4 regions of the Rhizobium sp. P28RR-XV genome follow, and region 2 is predicted to be linked to each of the others. Evidence: predicted binding sites of a transcription regulator. Region 2 holds the regulator's gene; each other region holds the start of a gene.
What was found. Region 2 encodes PhoB, which activates phosphate uptake and scavenging genes when phosphate is short. Its sites were predicted from a motif close to TGTCATNNANCTGTCAT; they were not measured.
Positions count from the first base shown of each region.

Region 1: the regulator PhoB is predicted to act here: its motif matches at 2,571-2,587, upstream of HGP12_RS02555 (esterase-like activity of phytase family protein).
Region 3: the regulator PhoB is predicted to act here: its motif matches at 1,603-1,619, upstream of HGP12_RS01325 (LTA synthase family protein).
Region 4: the regulator PhoB is predicted to act here: its motif matches at 2,364-2,380, upstream of phnF (phosphonate metabolism transcriptional regulator PhnF).

Region 1 is NZ_JABAIG010000001.1:528,036-532,229, forward strand. It holds gene recG (ATP-dependent DNA helicase RecG) at 1-874, shown strand, start outside; gene HGP12_RS02555 (esterase-like activity of phytase family protein) at 917-2,401, opposite strand; gene HGP12_RS02560 (DUF502 domain-containing protein) at 2,639-3,340, opposite strand; gene glmS (glutamine--fructose-6-phosphate transaminase (isomerizing)) at 3,519-4,194, opposite strand, start outside.
Region 2 is NZ_JABAIG010000011.1:7,296-11,489, forward strand. It holds gene HGP12_RS22915 (aspartate aminotransferase family protein) at 1-961, opposite strand, end outside; gene HGP12_RS22920 (GcrA family cell cycle regulator) at 1,383-1,916, shown strand; gene phoB (phosphate regulon transcriptional regulator PhoB) at 2,008-2,691, opposite strand; gene phoU (phosphate signaling complex protein PhoU) at 2,722-3,432, opposite strand; gene pstB (phosphate ABC transporter ATP-binding protein PstB) at 3,484-4,194, opposite strand, start outside.
Region 3 is NZ_JABAIG010000001.1:269,508-273,701, reverse strand. It holds gene HGP12_RS01330 (NAD+ synthase) at 1-1,465, opposite strand, end outside; gene HGP12_RS01325 (LTA synthase family protein) at 1,655-3,586, shown strand; gene HGP12_RS01320 (DUF1003 domain-containing protein) at 3,813-4,194, shown strand, end outside.
Region 4 is NZ_JABAIG010000022.1:51,444-55,637, reverse strand. It holds gene dapB (4-hydroxy-tetrahydrodipicolinate reductase) at 1-667, shown strand, start outside; gene HGP12_RS31230 (2,3-bisphosphoglycerate-dependent phosphoglycerate mutase) at 790-1,425, shown strand; gene phnF (phosphonate metabolism transcriptional regulator PhnF) at 1,614-2,348, opposite strand; gene phnG (phosphonate C-P lyase system protein PhnG) at 2,450-2,926, shown strand; gene phnH (phosphonate C-P lyase system protein PhnH) at 2,926-3,552, shown strand; gene HGP12_RS31210 (carbon-phosphorus lyase complex subunit PhnI) at 3,556-4,194, shown strand, end outside.

The sequences.
Region 1 (4,194 bases), on a different contig from region 2:
GCGCCTGCGCCTAACTGCGAAGGGCATCTCGCCGCATATGCTCGTCATGACCGCGACGCCCATCCCGCGAACGCTGGTGCTTGCCGCCTTTGGCGATATGGACGTATCCAAGCTCACCGAGAAGCCGGCGGGCCGCAAGCCGATCCAGACGATCACGATCCCGAACGAGCGAACCGGCGATATCGTCGCTCGGCTGAAAAGTGCGCTCTCTGAGGGTAAAAAAGCCTATTGGATATGTCCACTTGTGGAGGAATCCGAAGAATCCGATTTAATGTCGGTCGAGGAGCGCCATGACACGTTGACCAAGGCGCTCGGTCCCGGCATCGGCCTTATCCATGGCCGGATGAGCGGTCCGGAAAAGGATGCCGTCATGATGGCCTTCAAGAGCGGCGAGATCCGTCTACTGGTCGCAACGACGGTCGTCGAAGTGGGTGTCGACGTGCCGGACGCGACGATCATGGTCATCGAACATGCCGAGCGTTTCGGCCTAGCGCAGCTGCATCAGCTGCGCGGACGGGTCGGACGCGGCGACGAGGCCTCCACCTGTATTCTTCTATACAAGGGGCCGCTTGGCGAAGCTGGCCATGCGCGGTTGTCGATCATGCGCGACACCGAAGATGGTTTCCGCATTGCCGAGGAGGATTTAAAGCTGCGGGGCGAAGGCGAACTTCTCGGTACGCGTCAATCCGGCACGCCCGGCTTCCGCATTGCCAGCCTCGAAGCGCACGCCGATCTTCTGGAAATCGCCCGCAAGGATGCCGCCTATCTCATCGAGCGCGATCCGGAGCTGACGGGCGAGCGCGGCATGGCCGTGCGCACCCTGCTCTATCTCTTCCGCCGCGACGAGGCGATCCGGTTCCTGCGGGCGGGATGAGCAGATGGACGCATTTGTTGCGTCCATCCCTTTCTGACAACTTTACTTGGCAGCAAGGCCGGGAATTGTGACCTGGAACACTTGGAACATGGTGTCGACATCGCCTCCGCCGTCACCCTTGTAGGCAGCGCCGACCTGATAGCCGTCCTGGGTCAGGAAGTCGTTGTCGTTGGCAACGAAGAGGAAGTAATCGTCCGGCAGCTTTGGATCCTGAACGCTTGCGAGCGACATCGCCTCCCACTTTTCCGAGAGATTGTTGCGGTCGTTCGGCGCGCCATTATGAAGGCCGAAGCGCGCGAGATCGGCGCTGTCGTTAATGTCGATGAACTGGCTGACCGTTGCCGGCTTTACCGAAGCGTCAAGAACGCCCTTGGGCGCGACCGACTTGTCGGCATCGAACTTACCGGCAATATCGGTAGCAGTGGAGACATCGACAGCGACGATGCTGCGGTAGAGCGACTTGTCGCCTTTCACGCCGTAACCGTTGTTGCTGTCACGCGCCAGCATCAGGAAGGTCTGCGGCGAGAGCGCATAGATTTCGCTCTGGGCGGCGACGGCCGTCTTGCCCTTGTCATTCGTGAAGACCGGCAGCGGCACGACATATTCGTGAACCAGCTTCAGATTTGCCGGATCGGCGGCATCATAGACCAGCGCGCGGGTGTTCTGTCGCGTGGAGCTGGAATCGCCGCCATCCTGGCGCGTTGCGGACTGCAGCACCGCGATCAGGAACTTGCCATCCGGCGTTAGCGACATGCCTTCCAGGCCCTGGTTATTCTGGCGGCCGCTGGTCGGGTCCTTCGGATCCGGAGCGGATTCGCCGGGACCGGGGTTATTGGAGGCGAAATTGACGGCGCCATTGCGCATCGGCAGCAGCGCAGCCGGCGGAGGGGTGGCGGACATCATGCGGCCATCGGCGGCGAAGCGGTAGATATAGGGGCCATACTCGTCGCTGATGAACATGGTGCCGTCAGGCAGACGGGCAATGGCTTCGGTGTCGAGCGAGATCTTGCCGTTCGGCGCCTGGGGCAGCAGCGGCATGCTGCCTTCCGCTTGGCGGGTACCATTGGTCGGATCGAGGCCAGTGGTGTCGGCGCCCTTGTCGTCCTTGAGAAGCTGGGTGTCGGCAAGCTTGGCGTCGACGCCCGACTGCTCCTTGCCGGCCGGCGGCGCCGCGCCGGACGCGACCGGGCTCAGAGTAACGTCGATCGTGTTCAGACGCGGGCGATAGTCGGTCGTGCCGACGGCATTGTAGCCGCGGTCCGGTAGCAGCCAGAGCGAACCCTTGTAGGTGCCGTCGGCGTTGCGAACCCAGCTCTTGGTGTCGATCGACATGCCCGAACCGGAACCGAAGGTCTCGCCGAACTTGTCGCGCAGGTTGGCCGGGATGCGACCGACCGCCACGCGTCCCTTGTTGACGAGCGTCACGCCCTGGACCGCGACGGAATTATCCGCGAGCGCGGCGACCGGCGCGGAGAAAACGAATGTGGCTAGTACGGCCGACAGCAGCGGCAGGCTCTTCGAACGCATATATCTCAAAACAGTATCCTCCGATGAAAATCCGCGTGGAGACAACGGCATCCATCTCCGGCCCGCTTTCAGGCCGCGTAGAAAACGACAGCCCGACACCGAAACTCCGAGCATTCGCTGATGAGATACATTCGATTGCCTGTCCCCAAGGACGATCTAAGGCGTCAATATGATAGGGACATGACAGTTCGCGCGATACGCGAAGCCAGCCGACCAGCGACAGGAACGAGAGTGCTTCTAGGTGAGCGACTTTATCGGAACGGGCCTGGGCAGCCCCTTCGCCGCGACCAGTTCTTCCTTGTATTCGGGCGAAACCAGGCCACCGGAAATTAGAAGCTTGGCGCCATCCTCCGGGCTCATGTCGAGCACCGTGATCTTTTCGCGCGGAACGAAAACCAGAAAGCCGGCCGTAGGCACGGGTGTCGGCGGCAGGAAGACCGCTACCATGTCCTGGCCCATGGCATTGAATTTCGAGGCGATTTCGCCCTTGGCATCCGTCGATATGAACACCATGGACCAGAGGCCGGGGCTCGGATATTCGATGAGGCCCACCTTCTTGAACGACGTGCCCTGCTCTTTCAGCACGGTTTCGAAGATCTGCTTGACGCTCTTATAGATCGTCCGCACCAGTGGCACGCGATTGACGATCGACTCGCCGAAACGGACGATGCTCTGGCCGATCAGGTTCTTGGCGAGAAAACCGACGAGCGTAATGAAGATCATCGCGATGATCAGGCCAGTGCCGGGAACGGCAAAATTCAGATAGCTCTCGGGGTCGTAGCGCGCGGGAATATAGGGGCGGACCCAGCTATCGGCCCAATGCACGACGGACCAGGTCAGCCAGAGCGTGATGGCAATCGGAGCGCATATGATCAGACCGGCCAGGAAATTGTTTCTGATCCGCGTGGTCACAGACATTTTGATGAGCTTTTCAGTCATTCGCCGCTCGAAAACTCCGTTCGGTCGCCTCCCGCTGACCGGCAAATCCTCCCCCACCGTCTCCTTCGGAAAGACTGCCAGAAATTGGGGCGGCATACAACCAGCCAGTCACGCCGCAGCGCCGAACGGACACCCTGCTCACGATGACGTGACTGCGAAAAGAGGCCGGCGGAAAAGCCTATTCCACCGTCACCGATTTGGCGAGGTTGCGCGGCTGATCGACGTCCGTGCCCATGAAGACGGCGGTGTGATAGGCGAGCAGCTGAATCGGCAGCGAGAAGATGATCGGCGCGATGATCTCGTCGACGACAGGCAAGGCAATGGTCGCCATCGTCGGCAGCGTCGATGCGGCCGCACCCGCCTCGTCGGTGATGAAGATGATTCGGCCGCCGCGTGCCGCCACTTCCTGCATGTTGGAAACCGTCTTGTCGAAGAAGCGGTCATGCGGCGCGATGACGATGACAGGCATGTTCTCGTCGATCAGGGCGATCGGCCCGTGTTTCAGCTCGCCGGCCGCATAACCCTCGGCATGGATGTAGGAGATTTCCTTCAGCTTCAGCGCACCTTCCATGGCGAGCGGGAAGCTGGTGCCGCGACCGAGATAGAGCACATCCTTGAACTTCGAAATCTCTCGCGCCAGGCTTTCCATCTGCGGCTGGATGATATTCAGGACATTGGCCATGATACGCGGCATCTCGACGAGATGGCGCACCATTTCCTGTTCATCCGTAGCGCTGACGGTACCGCGCGCGACACCCGCTCCGATCGCCAGCGATGCGAGAACGGCAAGCTGGCAGGTGAAGGCCTTCGTCGAGGCAACGCCGATCTCGGGACCGGCCATGATTGGAAACACG
Region 2 (4,194 bases):
CGGGAAAACGGTCCTTCAGCGAGGCGAGACCCTGGCGGAAGACCAGCGCGATATCGCGGACATGCTGCAGGAAACCTTCAGCGAGCACGATATCGAGCACGGCATTGCCGACCGCCATGGCAAGCGGATTGCCGCCATAGGTCGAGCCATGCGTACCCGCCTTCATGCCCGAGGCGGCTTCCGCCGTCGCAAGACAGGCACCGAGCGGGAAGCCGCCACCGATACCCTTGGCAACGGCCATGATGTCAGGCTTGATCCCGGCCCATTCATGGGCGAAGAGCTTGCCCGTGCGGCCGACGCCGCATTGCACTTCATCAAGAACCAGCAGCAGGCCGTGCTCGTCGCAGATCTCGCGCAGGCCGCGCAGGAATTCGTTGGTCGCGGGACGAATACCGCCCTCGCCCTGCACCGGCTCGATCAGGATCGCGGCCGTCGCATCGGTGATGGCGGCGCGAACGGCATCGAGATCGCCGAACGGCACCTGATCGAAACCCGGCGCCTTCGGGCCGAAGCCTTCGATGTATTTCTCCTGGCCGCCGGCGGCGATCGTCGCGATGGTACGCCCGTGGAAGGCGCCTTCGAAGGTGATGATGTGGAACTTTTCAGGATGCCCCTTGGCGAATTGATAGCGCCGCGCCGTCTTGATGGCGCATTCCAGCGCCTCTGCACCCGAATTGGTGAAGAAGACCTTGTCGGCGAAGGTAACGTCCGTCAGCCGCTTCGACAGCTTTTCCTGCCCGGGCACTTCATAGAGGTTGGACAGGTGCCAGACCTTGTCGGCCTGCGCCTTCAGCTCGGCGACCAGATGAGGATGGGCATGACCGAGCGAATTGACTGCCACGCCGGCTGCGAAATCGAGGTAGCGCTCGCCGTTTTCGGTAACCAGCCAGACGCCCTCGCCTCGCTCGAACCGCAGCGGAGCACGCAGATAGGTATCGTAAAGCGGCGCGGTCTCTGCCATGGCATATCTCCTCGATCACAACCCTAAGGACCAATCGCTTCCACTTGATGAAACGGGTCCGAAAAAATCAAAAGCCGCCTTGCGGCGGCCTGGCCACTATTGATGTTTTGCACCGCGATGTCAACAAAACTGGCGTTTAGCAGGTGCGAGAAAGCGCTGTCGGCCAAAAGGGATGCGTTCGGCACTGCCTATTGCAGAAATGCCACGCCGGGGCAGCAAGTTGGGGAAAACCTCGAAATCGATTCCTCAAGATTCCCGCGACTCTTGTCACGGAGTCAGCCTCACACTAGGTTAAAAATCAATTGCTAGACTGCATGCGGCGGAACTAGTCACCACAATTTTAGAGCGTTTCGCGCCTCGATCCCATGCGAGGCAATGGTGAGGGATTCTGCCATCGGAAACGCGACAGCGGAGACAGGGCATGAATTGGACAGACGAACGCGTCGAGAAGCTGAAAAAGCTATGGTCCGAAGGGTTGAGCGCCAGCCAGATTGCGGCGCAGCTTGGCGGCGTGAGCCGTAATGCCGTCATCGGCAAGGTGCATCGCCTGAACCTTCCTGGCCGAGCGAAGGCGGGCGGCACGGCGGCTGCGGCACGCACGCCGAAGCGCAGCAGCGCGGCACCGCGCGCGCCGAATTACGCGTCTCGTGTCGCAACCCGCACGGTTACCCGCCAGCAGGGCGCAACCATGCTCAAGGAAGAGGTCGAGATCGATGCCGTCAACGAGATCCGGTATCGTCCGGCTGCCAACGTCGTCGTTCCGATCTCCCGGCGTCTCGGCCTGACCGAGCTTACGGAACGCACCTGCAAGTGGCCCGTCGGCGACCCGCTGAAGGACGATTTCCACTTCTGCGGCAACGAGAGCCCGGATGCATCGCCCTATTGCGGCTACCACCAGCGCCTGGCCTACCAGCCGGTGCATGAGCGGCGCCGGCCGGCTCAACCGCGCGGCTGATATGTCCCCAAAGCTGAGATAAAAGAAACGGGCCATTGAGGCCCGTTTTCTATTTCCGCCGCTATGTCGATGCCTGACCGGGTATCGCCGCTCAGGCTTCCATGGAGTAGCCCGCGCCGCGAACGGTACGGATGACATCCTGCATATTGGAGAAGTTGAGCGCCTTGCGCAGGCGACCGACATGCACGTCGACGGTGCGTTCGTCGACATAGATATCATGCCCCCATACGCCGTCCAGCAGCTGCGAGCGCGAGAAGACGCGGCCCGGCGAGGACATCAGGAATTCCAGCAGGCGGAACTCCGTCGGCCCCAACCGCACTTCGCGGCTTTTGCGATGAACGCGATGGGTTTCGCGGTCCAGCTCGATATCCCCGCAACGCAGCACCGTGGAGAGAACCTCCGGACGGGCACGCCGCAGCATCGCCTTGACACGGGCCATCAGCTCCGGCGTCGAGAACGGCTTGACGACGTAATCGTCCGCGCCGGTGGAAAGCCCGCGCACGCGCTCGCTCTCCTCCCCTCGGGCCGTCAGCATGATGATCGGCAGGCGCTCCGTCTCCGGCCGCATACGCAGCCGGCGGCAGAGTTCGATGCCGGACACGCCGGGGAGCATCCAGTCGAGGATCAGGAGATCGGGAATGCGCTCCTGGAGACGCAGCTCGGCCTCATCGCCTCTGAGGATCGTGTCGACCTCGAAGCCTTCGGCCTCGAGATTGTAGCGCAGCAGAACGCTTAGCGCTTCCTCGTCTTCTACAACAGCAACTCTCGGAACCATGCGCCTTTGGTCTCCCTTTTCGCTTCCAGATTATTCCGTCACCGCGCCGACGGTATTGGCGGTATCATCCTTCGGGCGCTCGCCTTCTGGCTGGGCGCCGGTCGCCATGTAATAGATCGTCTCGGCGATGTTGGTGGCATGGTCGCCGATGCGCTCGATGTTCTTGGCGCAGAAGAGAAGATGCGTGCAGGTGGTGATGTTGCGCGGATCTTCCATCATGTAGGTCAGCATCTCGCGGAAGAGCGAGGTGTACATGGCGTCGATTTCCTCGTCGCGCTCGCGGATCGACACAGCCTTGTCGGGCGAACGGGTGGCATAAACGTCCAGAACTTCCTTCAGCTGGCTGAGCGCCAGTTCGGAGAGATGCTCGATGCCGCGGGCGAGACGGCGCGGAACGCCGCCCTGAACGGCGATGACACGCTTTGCGGTGTTCTTGCCGAGGTCGCCGACGCGCTCCAGATCGGAAGCGATGCGGATCGAGCCCATGATCTCGCGCAGGTCGGCAGCCATAGGCTGGCGACGGGCGATGGTGACGATGGCCTTGTCGCCGACTTCGCGCTCGGCATGATCGAGGATGACGTCGTCGGAGATGACCTTCTGCGCAAGAGCAGTGTCGCTTTGGACCAGTGCGCGGACGCTGTCGCTGACCATCTGCTCGGCCAGGCCGCCCATTTCCGCAATGCGGCGCGTCAGGAACTTCAGGTCTTCGTCGTAAGCAGAGAGAATGTGAGTGGAGACCATTTTTCTATCCTCAAGGTGAACTGTGTGAAAGGGTCCGAGCGCCTGATATCATCAACCAAAACGGCCCATGATGTAATCCTGCGTGCGGTAATCGTCGGGATTGGTGAACATTTTATCGGTATCGTTCTCCTCAACCAGATGGCCGAGATGGAACATTGCGGTGCGCTGCGAAACGCGGGCTGCCTGCTGCATGGAATGCGTCACGATGACGATCGTGAAGTTTTCCCGCAGCTCGTGAATGAGATCCTCGACCTTTGCCGTTGCGATCGGATCGAGCGCCGAGCACGGCTCGTCCATGAGGATGACTTCCGGACTGACGGCAACGGCGCGTGCGATGCACAGGCGCTGCTGCTGACCGCCCGAAAGGCTCGTGCCGGCATCGTGGAGCCTGTCCTTGACCTCGCCCCACAGGCCCGCCTTCTGCAGGCTGGTCTCGACGATATGGTCGAGATCGGCCTTGGAACGGTGCAGGCCATGGATGCGCGGCCCGTAGGCGACGTTTTCATAGATCGACTTGGGAAACGGGTTGGGCTTCTGGAAGACCATGCCGACGCGCGCGCGCAATTCCACGACATCGATGCTGTTGTCGTAGACATCCTGATCGTCGAGCGTGATCTTGCCCGTCACCCGGCACGTCTCGATCGTGTCGTTCATGCGATTGAGGCAGCGCAGGAAGGTGGACTTGCCGCAGCCGGAAGGGCCGATGAGCGCCGTCACCGTATTGGCGCGGATCTTCAGGTTGACGTCGAAGAGCGCGCGCTT
Region 3 (4,194 bases), on a different contig from region 2:
GCGCCGGATAGGGCGGAAGCGAATCCTGGTCCGTCTGGTTTGGCCTCAGCTCGGCGGAAGGCGCCTTGTCGATGATATTGTAAGGGATCACCTCGCCCGAGGGACCGAGCGCGCCCGGCGGCACATGCAGATTGCGCCAGCGCGACAGCGCATAGACCTGCATCTTGTAGAGATCCTTGATCGGGTTGAAGCCACCGTTCATGTCGCCATAGAGCGTGGCGTAACCAACCGACATCTCCGACTTGTTGCCCGTCGTCACCACCATCGAGCCGAACTTGTTGGAGATCGCCATCAGAATGGTGCCGCGGGCGCGGCTCTGCAGGTTTTCCTCGGTGATGCCGCTTTCGGTGCCTTCGAAGAGATCGGACAAGGCAGAGGTGAAGCCCGTCACCGGATCTTCGATCGGCACGATATCGTAGCGGCATCCGAGCGCCTTGGCGCAATCGGCCGCGTCCTTCAACGAATCCTGCGACGTATAGCGATAGGGCAGCATGACCGTGCGCACACGCTCTTCGCCCAGGGCATCGACGGCAATCGCGGCACAGATCGCCGAGTCGATGCCGCCGGAGAGGCCGAGCACGACCGACTTGAAGCCGTTCTTGTTGACATAGTCGCGGAAGCCCAGCAGGCAGGCGCGGTAATCGGCCTCCTCGCCTTCCGGAATATGCGCCTTCGGACCTTCGGCGCAATGCCAGCCGTCGCCATTCTTCTTCCAGGTCGTCACCGCCAGCGCGGTTTCGAACTGGCTCATCTGGAAGGCCAGCGTCCTGTCGGCATTGAAGCCGAAGCTGGCGCCATCGAAAACCAGCTCGTCCTGACCGCCAAGCTGGGCTGCATAGATCATCGGCAGGCCGGTCTCGATGACCTGCTTCAGCACTACCTGATGGCGAACATCGACTTTGCCGCGATAATAGGGCGAACCGTTCGGCGACAGGAGGATTTCCGCACCGCTTTCGGCCAGCGTCTCGCAGACGCCGAGCTCGCCCCAGATATCCTCGCAAATCGGGATGCCCAGCCGCACGCCGCGGAAATTGACCGGGCCGGGCATCGCGCCCTGGTCAAAGACGCGCTTTTCATCGAACTCGCCATAGTTCGGCAGGTCCACCTTGTCACGGACCGCAATCACCTTGCCGCCATCAAGCACGGCAATCGAATTATAGCGGCCGGTCTCGTTCTGCCGGGGAAAACCGATGATCACGCCGGGGCCGCCATCGGCGGTATCGGCTGCCAGGCTCTCCACCGCTTTCCAGCAGGCGCGAATGAAGGCCGGCTTCAGCACGAGATCTTCCGGCGGATAGCCGGAAATGAACAGTTCCGTCAGTAGGACGATCTGCGCGCCTTCACGCGCCGCCTCGGCGCGCGCTTCACGCGCCTTGGCGAGATTGCCTGAGACGTCACCGACCGTCGGATTGAGCTGCGCGACGGCGATGCGGATGGTGTGGGTGATCGGGCTTTGCTCTGTCATGCCATACATTTAGCGATGGCATCTTCCTTCCGCAACCGACTTCCGCCACCCGCACGCATCAAAGATCGCACGACGCGCATAGGCAGTGTTTCTACACGGAAAAATACTAAGCCTGCCTTGCGGTTCATCCGTCGTTCATGACAGAAACATGACAATTATACGAATACTTTGTAGCATTTGGAGACGGCATTGGTCGCACTGGTCATCGAGTCCGCGCTCGCGGGCAGGCTTGCCCTTTTCCAGAAGATCGGCGCAGCGAGACAGAAGTCGGCTGCTCTTCGCCTGCTTCTGAGCCTCCTGCTGACCTCACTTTTCTCCTTGTCCATCGTCGTGACGGTCGAATGGATCGCACGCGGCGAGCTTGCTCCGGTCTGGCCCTATCTCATGTCGCCGTCCCGCCCTGGCCTCGCCACGATCGGCGTCGTCATGCTGGCGATGCTGATCATCGATGCTCTTGTCGGGCGTGCACATTCGTCGGTTTTGGTCGTCGCGCCGCTGCTGCTCGTTCCCGCCTTCATCTCCAGCCAGAAACAGAACTATCTGTCCGATCCGCTCTATCCCTCCGATTTTCTGTTTGCCAGGCAAATCATCGAGCTGATGCCGGTCATGGTGCGCGATCGTCCCTGGACTGCTGTCGGACTCGCCATCGGTATCGTCACCGGCCTGGCTGCCACCGCTTTGCTTGGGCGCTATGTCTGGAAACACGCCGCCGCACTTTCGCGGCGGGAGCGCCTGGGCCGGCTTTCGGTCTGCTTGCCGCTCACGACGCTTTTTGTCTCGCAAATGGACCCGACGCAATATTCCTTCATCCGGGAAAAACTGGGCATCATTCCGATCGTCTGGGATCAGAACGAAAACTACAATTATAATGGCTTCGTCATCGCTTTCGCGCTCAACCTGCCGATGGCCGACGTCAAGTCACCGGCCGGTTACGGACCCAACGCTATCGATGCCATACCGGCGCGGAACTACGGCTATCTCTCCGGCCCGCGCGAAAAGCCCGACGTCATCATGCTGATGAGCGAATCCCTCTGGGATCCGACCCGGCTTTCCAACGTCGCCTTCACGCCCGATCCGATGCCGACGATCCGCGCCAGACAATCGGGAAATGTCTTCTCCCCTGAATTTGGCGGCATGACCGCCAATGTTGAATTCGAAGCGTTGACCGGCTTTTCCAACGCCTTCCTTCCCTATGGCAGCATTCCCTATCAGCAATATGTGCGTCGCCCGCTGCCGTCGCTTGCTACCTTCTTTCGCGGCGAAGGCTATACGGCTCGCGCGCTTCACCCCTTCAGCGGCTGGTTCTGGAACCGCAGCGAGGTCTACCGCGCCTTCGGCTTCGAGGAGTTCCATACCGAGGAAACCCTGCCGACCATGGACAAGCGCGGCATGTTCGCGGCCGACGATTCCCTCATGAAGGAGATCATGCGCGAGGGGGACGCGGCCGAACGCCCATTCTTCTTTTTCGCCGTCACCCTGCAGGGACATGGCCCCTACGAGGCCAACCGCTACGCTGAGAACACCGTCCATATCGGCGGCAATCTGAGCGAAGACGACCGCGAAACGCTCGCCACCTATGCGCAGGGCGTGCGCGAAGCCGATGGCAGCCTGAAGATGCTGATGGACTGGGCCGAAAGACGCGACCGCGAAACCATCATCGTACTCTGGGGCGATCATTTGCCGCCTCTCGGCAATGTTTATCTGAACACCGGCTACATGTCGCAGCAGGTGGCGTCCCGGAAAGCCCCGCTCGATGTCATGAAGAAGGAACACCAGACGCCGCTGATCGTCTGGTCGAGCAAGAAGGGCGTCCGCAAGGACATCGGCACCATCAGCCCGTCGCAGCTCCCGTATCAGGTTTTGAAAACAGCAGGTTACGAGCATCCCTTCTACACCGGCTTTCTCGGCCGCGTGCAGAAGAAATACAGCATTGTTGACCGCTACCAGCTGGCAACACGCGACAATCAGGCTTTCCCGGATTGGGCGCGCAAGGAGCAGGAAATCGATCCGATCGTCCGCGATTATCGCTATCTGCAGTTCGATATGATGTTTGGCCGGCAGCAGGGGTTGGAACGCTTCTTCCCATCGCATGCGCAACTGGTCAGCCAGGAGAGCAGTTAAGGCCTATCCTGCCGCATCAGAGAATTAATTTTCATTGTCATGGGCCGCCGAAACCGCGACACGCTGTCATTGCCCAACCTTGGGCGACGGTGTTTCGACGTCCGTCATCAGACGGCACACGCAACAGTTCCACGCGTGATCGAGATTGAAGCTCTTTCAACGTTGCATTTTTGCCCGTTGATCGAATAGTTGCGTTCAACGCCACCCAGGATGCCGGAGCCTTCCCATGTATAATCTGCCCAATTTCGTTCATCTGCATTTCGACAAGACCGCCGACGAGCTCGGCGATATAGAAAAGCGCGTTCTCAAGAAGGCGCATGAACGAAAAATCATATCCACCGATATCAACGCGGCCCTCTCGGCGAAAGCCTCCACGGGGCAACGTCTGGCGGACGGTATCGCCCGTGTCGGCGGCTCCTGGTCTTTTATCATCACCTTTCTGGTGTTCCTGGTGTTCTGGTGCGTCGTCAACACCATTCTTCTCACCACGCGCGCCTTCGACCCCTACCCCTTCATCTTCCTGAACCTTGTCCTCTCGATGCTCGCCGCCATCCAGGCGCCGATCATCATGATGTCGCAGAACCGCCAGACCGAACGCGACCGCTTCG
Region 4 (4,194 bases), on a different contig from region 2:
CGGGCTGGGACCGATCGGTATTCCCGTGACGGACGATCCGCTCGCCGCCTTCCTCCATGCCGAAGGCGTCATCGATTTCACGACGCCGGCAACGAGCGTCACCTTTGCCGATCTCGCCGCGCAGGCGCGCATCGTCCATATCATCGGCACGACCGGCTGCTCGGACGAGGACGAGGCCAAGTTCAAGGCCGCCGCGCGCCATGCGCGCGTCGTCAAATCGGGCAATATGGGCCTCGGCATCAATCTCCTGAGCGTGCTTGTCGAGCAGGCAGCCCGGGCGCTACCCTCGAACGACTGGGATATCGAGGTGCTGGAAATGCATCATCGCCATAAGGTCGATGCGCCCTCGGGCACGGCACTGCTGCTCGGCCAGGCGGCAGCGAAGGGCCGCGGCATCGATCTCAACGACAACTCCGTGCGCGTGCGCGATGGTCATACGGGCGCGCGTCCCGCGGGTACGATCGGCTTTGCGACCTTGCGCGGCGGCGGCGTGGTCGGCGATCACTCGGTCATCTTCGCCAGCGAAAGCGAGCGGCTGACCTTGTCGCACAGTGCTGGCGACCGCTCTCTCTTCGCACGGGGCGCGCTGCAGGCGGCGCTCTGGGCGCGCGACAAGAAACCCGGCTTCTATTCCATGCTCGATGTTCTCGGGCTCTCCACACGTTGATGCGATCCAGGAGCGGGTCGGCACGGAATTGCCGATCCGCTCCAGCCTTTTATTGTCTCGCAATTCCCGACGGAAAACCGCTACGCACCTTTCCTGGAATTGCTCTATCAAGGAGAAATTTTATGAGCGGCACTCTCGTTCTCGTTCGCCATGGGCAGAGCGACTGGAATTTGAAGAATCTCTTTACCGGCTGGAAGGATCCCGATCTGACCGCGCTTGGCATCGAAGAAGCGAAGACCGGCGGCAAGGCGCTGGCCGACTACGGCATCAAATACGACGTCGCCTTCACCTCAGATCTCACCCGCGCCCAGCACACGCTCAAGATCATCCTCGATGAAATCGGCCAGCAGGGCCTCGAAACCATTAGGGATCAGGCGCTGAACGAGCGCGATTACGGTGATCTCTCCGGGCTCAACAAGGACGACGCCCGCGCCAAGTGGGGCGAGGAGCAGGTTCATGTCTGGCGCCGTTCCTATGACGTTCCGCCGCCCGGCGGCGAGAGCCTGCGCGATACCGGTGCCCGCGTCTGGCCCTATTACCTGACGGAAATCCTGCCGCGCGTGCTCGCCGGCCAGAACGTTCTCGTCGCCGCCCACGGCAATTCGCTACGCTCGCTCGTCATGGTTCTCGATCGCCTGAGCAAGGCACAGATCCTGGAGCTCAACCTCGCGACCGGCGTGCCGATGGTCTACAAGCTCAAGGCCGATTCCACCGTCGCCTCCAAGGAAGTCCTCGGCGATATGTCCGGCGCACATTGAGCCCAAGCATTCGGGTCTGATGGCCCCTCACCCTAGCCCTCTCCCCGTTTTGACGGGGAGAACGACCTCTTCCGTTGCAAGCTCTCGATTCTCATGAGGTTCAGAGGCGACGGAGGTGCGTCTTTTCCCTTCTCCCCGCCTGCGGGGAGCGGTGGCCGACAGGCCGGATGAGGGGCCAAGCCCCGCCTTTAATTCTCGATCGTGAAACGCACCCTGTCAGCGGCGAAGCGGGAGATTGAATATTGCACCGGCACATTATCGAGATCCGAGTTCAGCGCCTGGGTGATCAGGACGATGGCACCCGGGGATAATTGCAGATCTGCGAGATCGCTTTCGTCGGCATGCGTCGCGGTGATTTCGGTGATGACGCGCACGTAATCCGGTACGCCAAGCTCCCGAAACGCCTTGGTGATCGATCCCGTCGTCCGATAGATCTCGGCGATCGCGCCGAAGCGATCGGCGGGAAACCAGCTGGTGGCGCGCGATACCGGGCGATGATCCGCCTGCCCGAGCGTCTCCAGCCGCACGAGGGGAGCGCCGATTTTGATCTTGAGCTGCCGGGCCAATTCCGCGCTCGCCGCCTCCTCGCCCGTGGCAAGCGGGACGCTGCGGGTCTCTCGCACCTGATCGCCAATCCCTTGCGAAAACCGCGTCCGCTTCGAAATCGGAAAGCTCAGGCGTTCCTTGCGCTCGATCAGCGTGCCGCGCCCCTGCACCGCCCGCACGATCCCCTCCTGCGCCAGTGCCGCGAGTGCGCTTCGGATCGTATGCCGGTTGACGCCGAACTGCAGCGCCAGCGCCGTTTCCGGCGGCACCATGCCCGTCTCGTCGAAATCCCCGTGATTGATGGAGACGCGAATCCGGTCGGCGATCTGCCGCCAGAGCGCCACGCCCGTCTGCCTCTGTATCTTCTGCCCTGCCATTTCGCCCACTCGCCCTGTCACACGCTTGTCACGACTCGCTAATAGATATAAGACTATCTTGTATGGTTGTCTATATCAATAGACATTTAAAGGAAGGCGCGATGAATTCAGCACAAAGGCAGGAAGCGGCCGCACAGGAGCGTCGGGAACGCAAGCGTGTCGCCGATCTTCTGGCGCAGGCCGAGCGCGACGAGCTAGAGGCTGCCTGGGAAGCATTGCCGAGCAAGCCGGCGGCACAGCCGGTGCGCGGACCGGAAACGGGGCTTGTCATGGTGCGCGGCCGCATCGGTGGCGGCGGCTCCCCTTTCAACCTCGGCGAAGTCACGGTGACGCGCGCCACCGTCCGGCTGGCATCGGGCACCATCGGTCATTCGCATGCCCTCGGTACCGATCGGGAAAAGGCCAGGCTTTCGGCCATATTCGACGCACTCTGGCAGCAATCGGCCACGAGGGATTTCGTCGAGAAGGCAATCCTGGAGCCCGTCGCCGAGCGCATCGCGGATTATGATCGCAAGCGCGCCGAAGAGACGGCCGCGACCCGCGTCGATTTCTTCACCATGGTTCGCGGAGAAGACTGATGAGCCTGTTCAACACCCCGACCTTCGGCAACGAGGCCCTGACCGGCGGCTTCAGCGACCCGGTCTTCGACGCGCAGAGCGTCTTCAAGATGACGATGGACGCCATGGCGCGTCCGGGAACACTGCAAACCGTCACGGCCGACATCGCGCCGCCGGCGCCGCTCGGTATCGCCGCTGGCGCAATCGGACTCACACTTTGCGACCATGACACGCCGGTCTGGCTTTCCACCAGCCTTGCAAGATCGAGCCTGCCGGAATGGCTCTCCTTCCACACGGGCGCGCCCGTCATCTCGGAACGGCTGGAGGCGCATTTTGCCTTTGTCGAAGCCGGCATGGCGCTTTCCTCCTTCAGCCAGTTCGGCATCGGTACCCAGGAATATCCCGATCGTTCGACGACCATCGTGCTTGAGATCGAAAACCTCGAAGGCGGCAAGGCGCTGGCGCTTTCCGGCCCGGGCATCAAGGATGTGACCATGATCGCTCCGATCGGGCTGCCGGATGCGCTGCTGCGCATCTGGAACGACAATCGCGCGCTCTTCCCGCGCGGCGTCGATCTCGTTCTGACAGCGGGCCGGCAATTCCTCTGCCTGCCGCGCACCACCAAGATCACCGCGACGGAGATGTGACATATGTATGTTGCCGTAAAGGGCGGTGAAACCGCCATCGCCAATGCCCACCGGCTGCTGGCCGACCGTCGCCGCGGCGACCGTTCGCTGCCGGCTGTCGGCATCGAACAGATCGTCGCGCAGCTCGCGCTTGCCGTCGACCGTGTCATGGCTGAGGCCTCGCTCTATGACCGCACGCTGGCCGCACTCGCCGTGCGCCAGGCGCGCGGCGACATGATCGAAGCGATTTTCCTGCTCAGAGCCTACCGCACGACGCTGCCGCGCTTCGGCTATTCCCAGCCGCTCGACACTTCAGCGATGAAGATCGAACGCCGTATCTCCGCGACCTACAAGGACCTGCCCGGCGGCCAGCTTCTCGGCCCGACCTTCGACTATACGCATCGTCTGCTCGACCCAAGCCTTCTGACCGACGAGGCGGTGGACGAGCCGATGCAACGACCTGCTGAGGACGGCCGCGTCATGCGAGTTTCGGAAATCCTCAGCCAGGAAGGACTGATCGAGGGCGACGGCACCATGCCTGTCGATCACGAGATCGGCGACCTGACGCGCGCACCGATGGAATTCCCGATGACCCGAGACCTTCGCCTGCAGGCGCTCGCCCGCGGCGACGAAGGCTTTCTGCTGGCACTCGGCTATTCGACC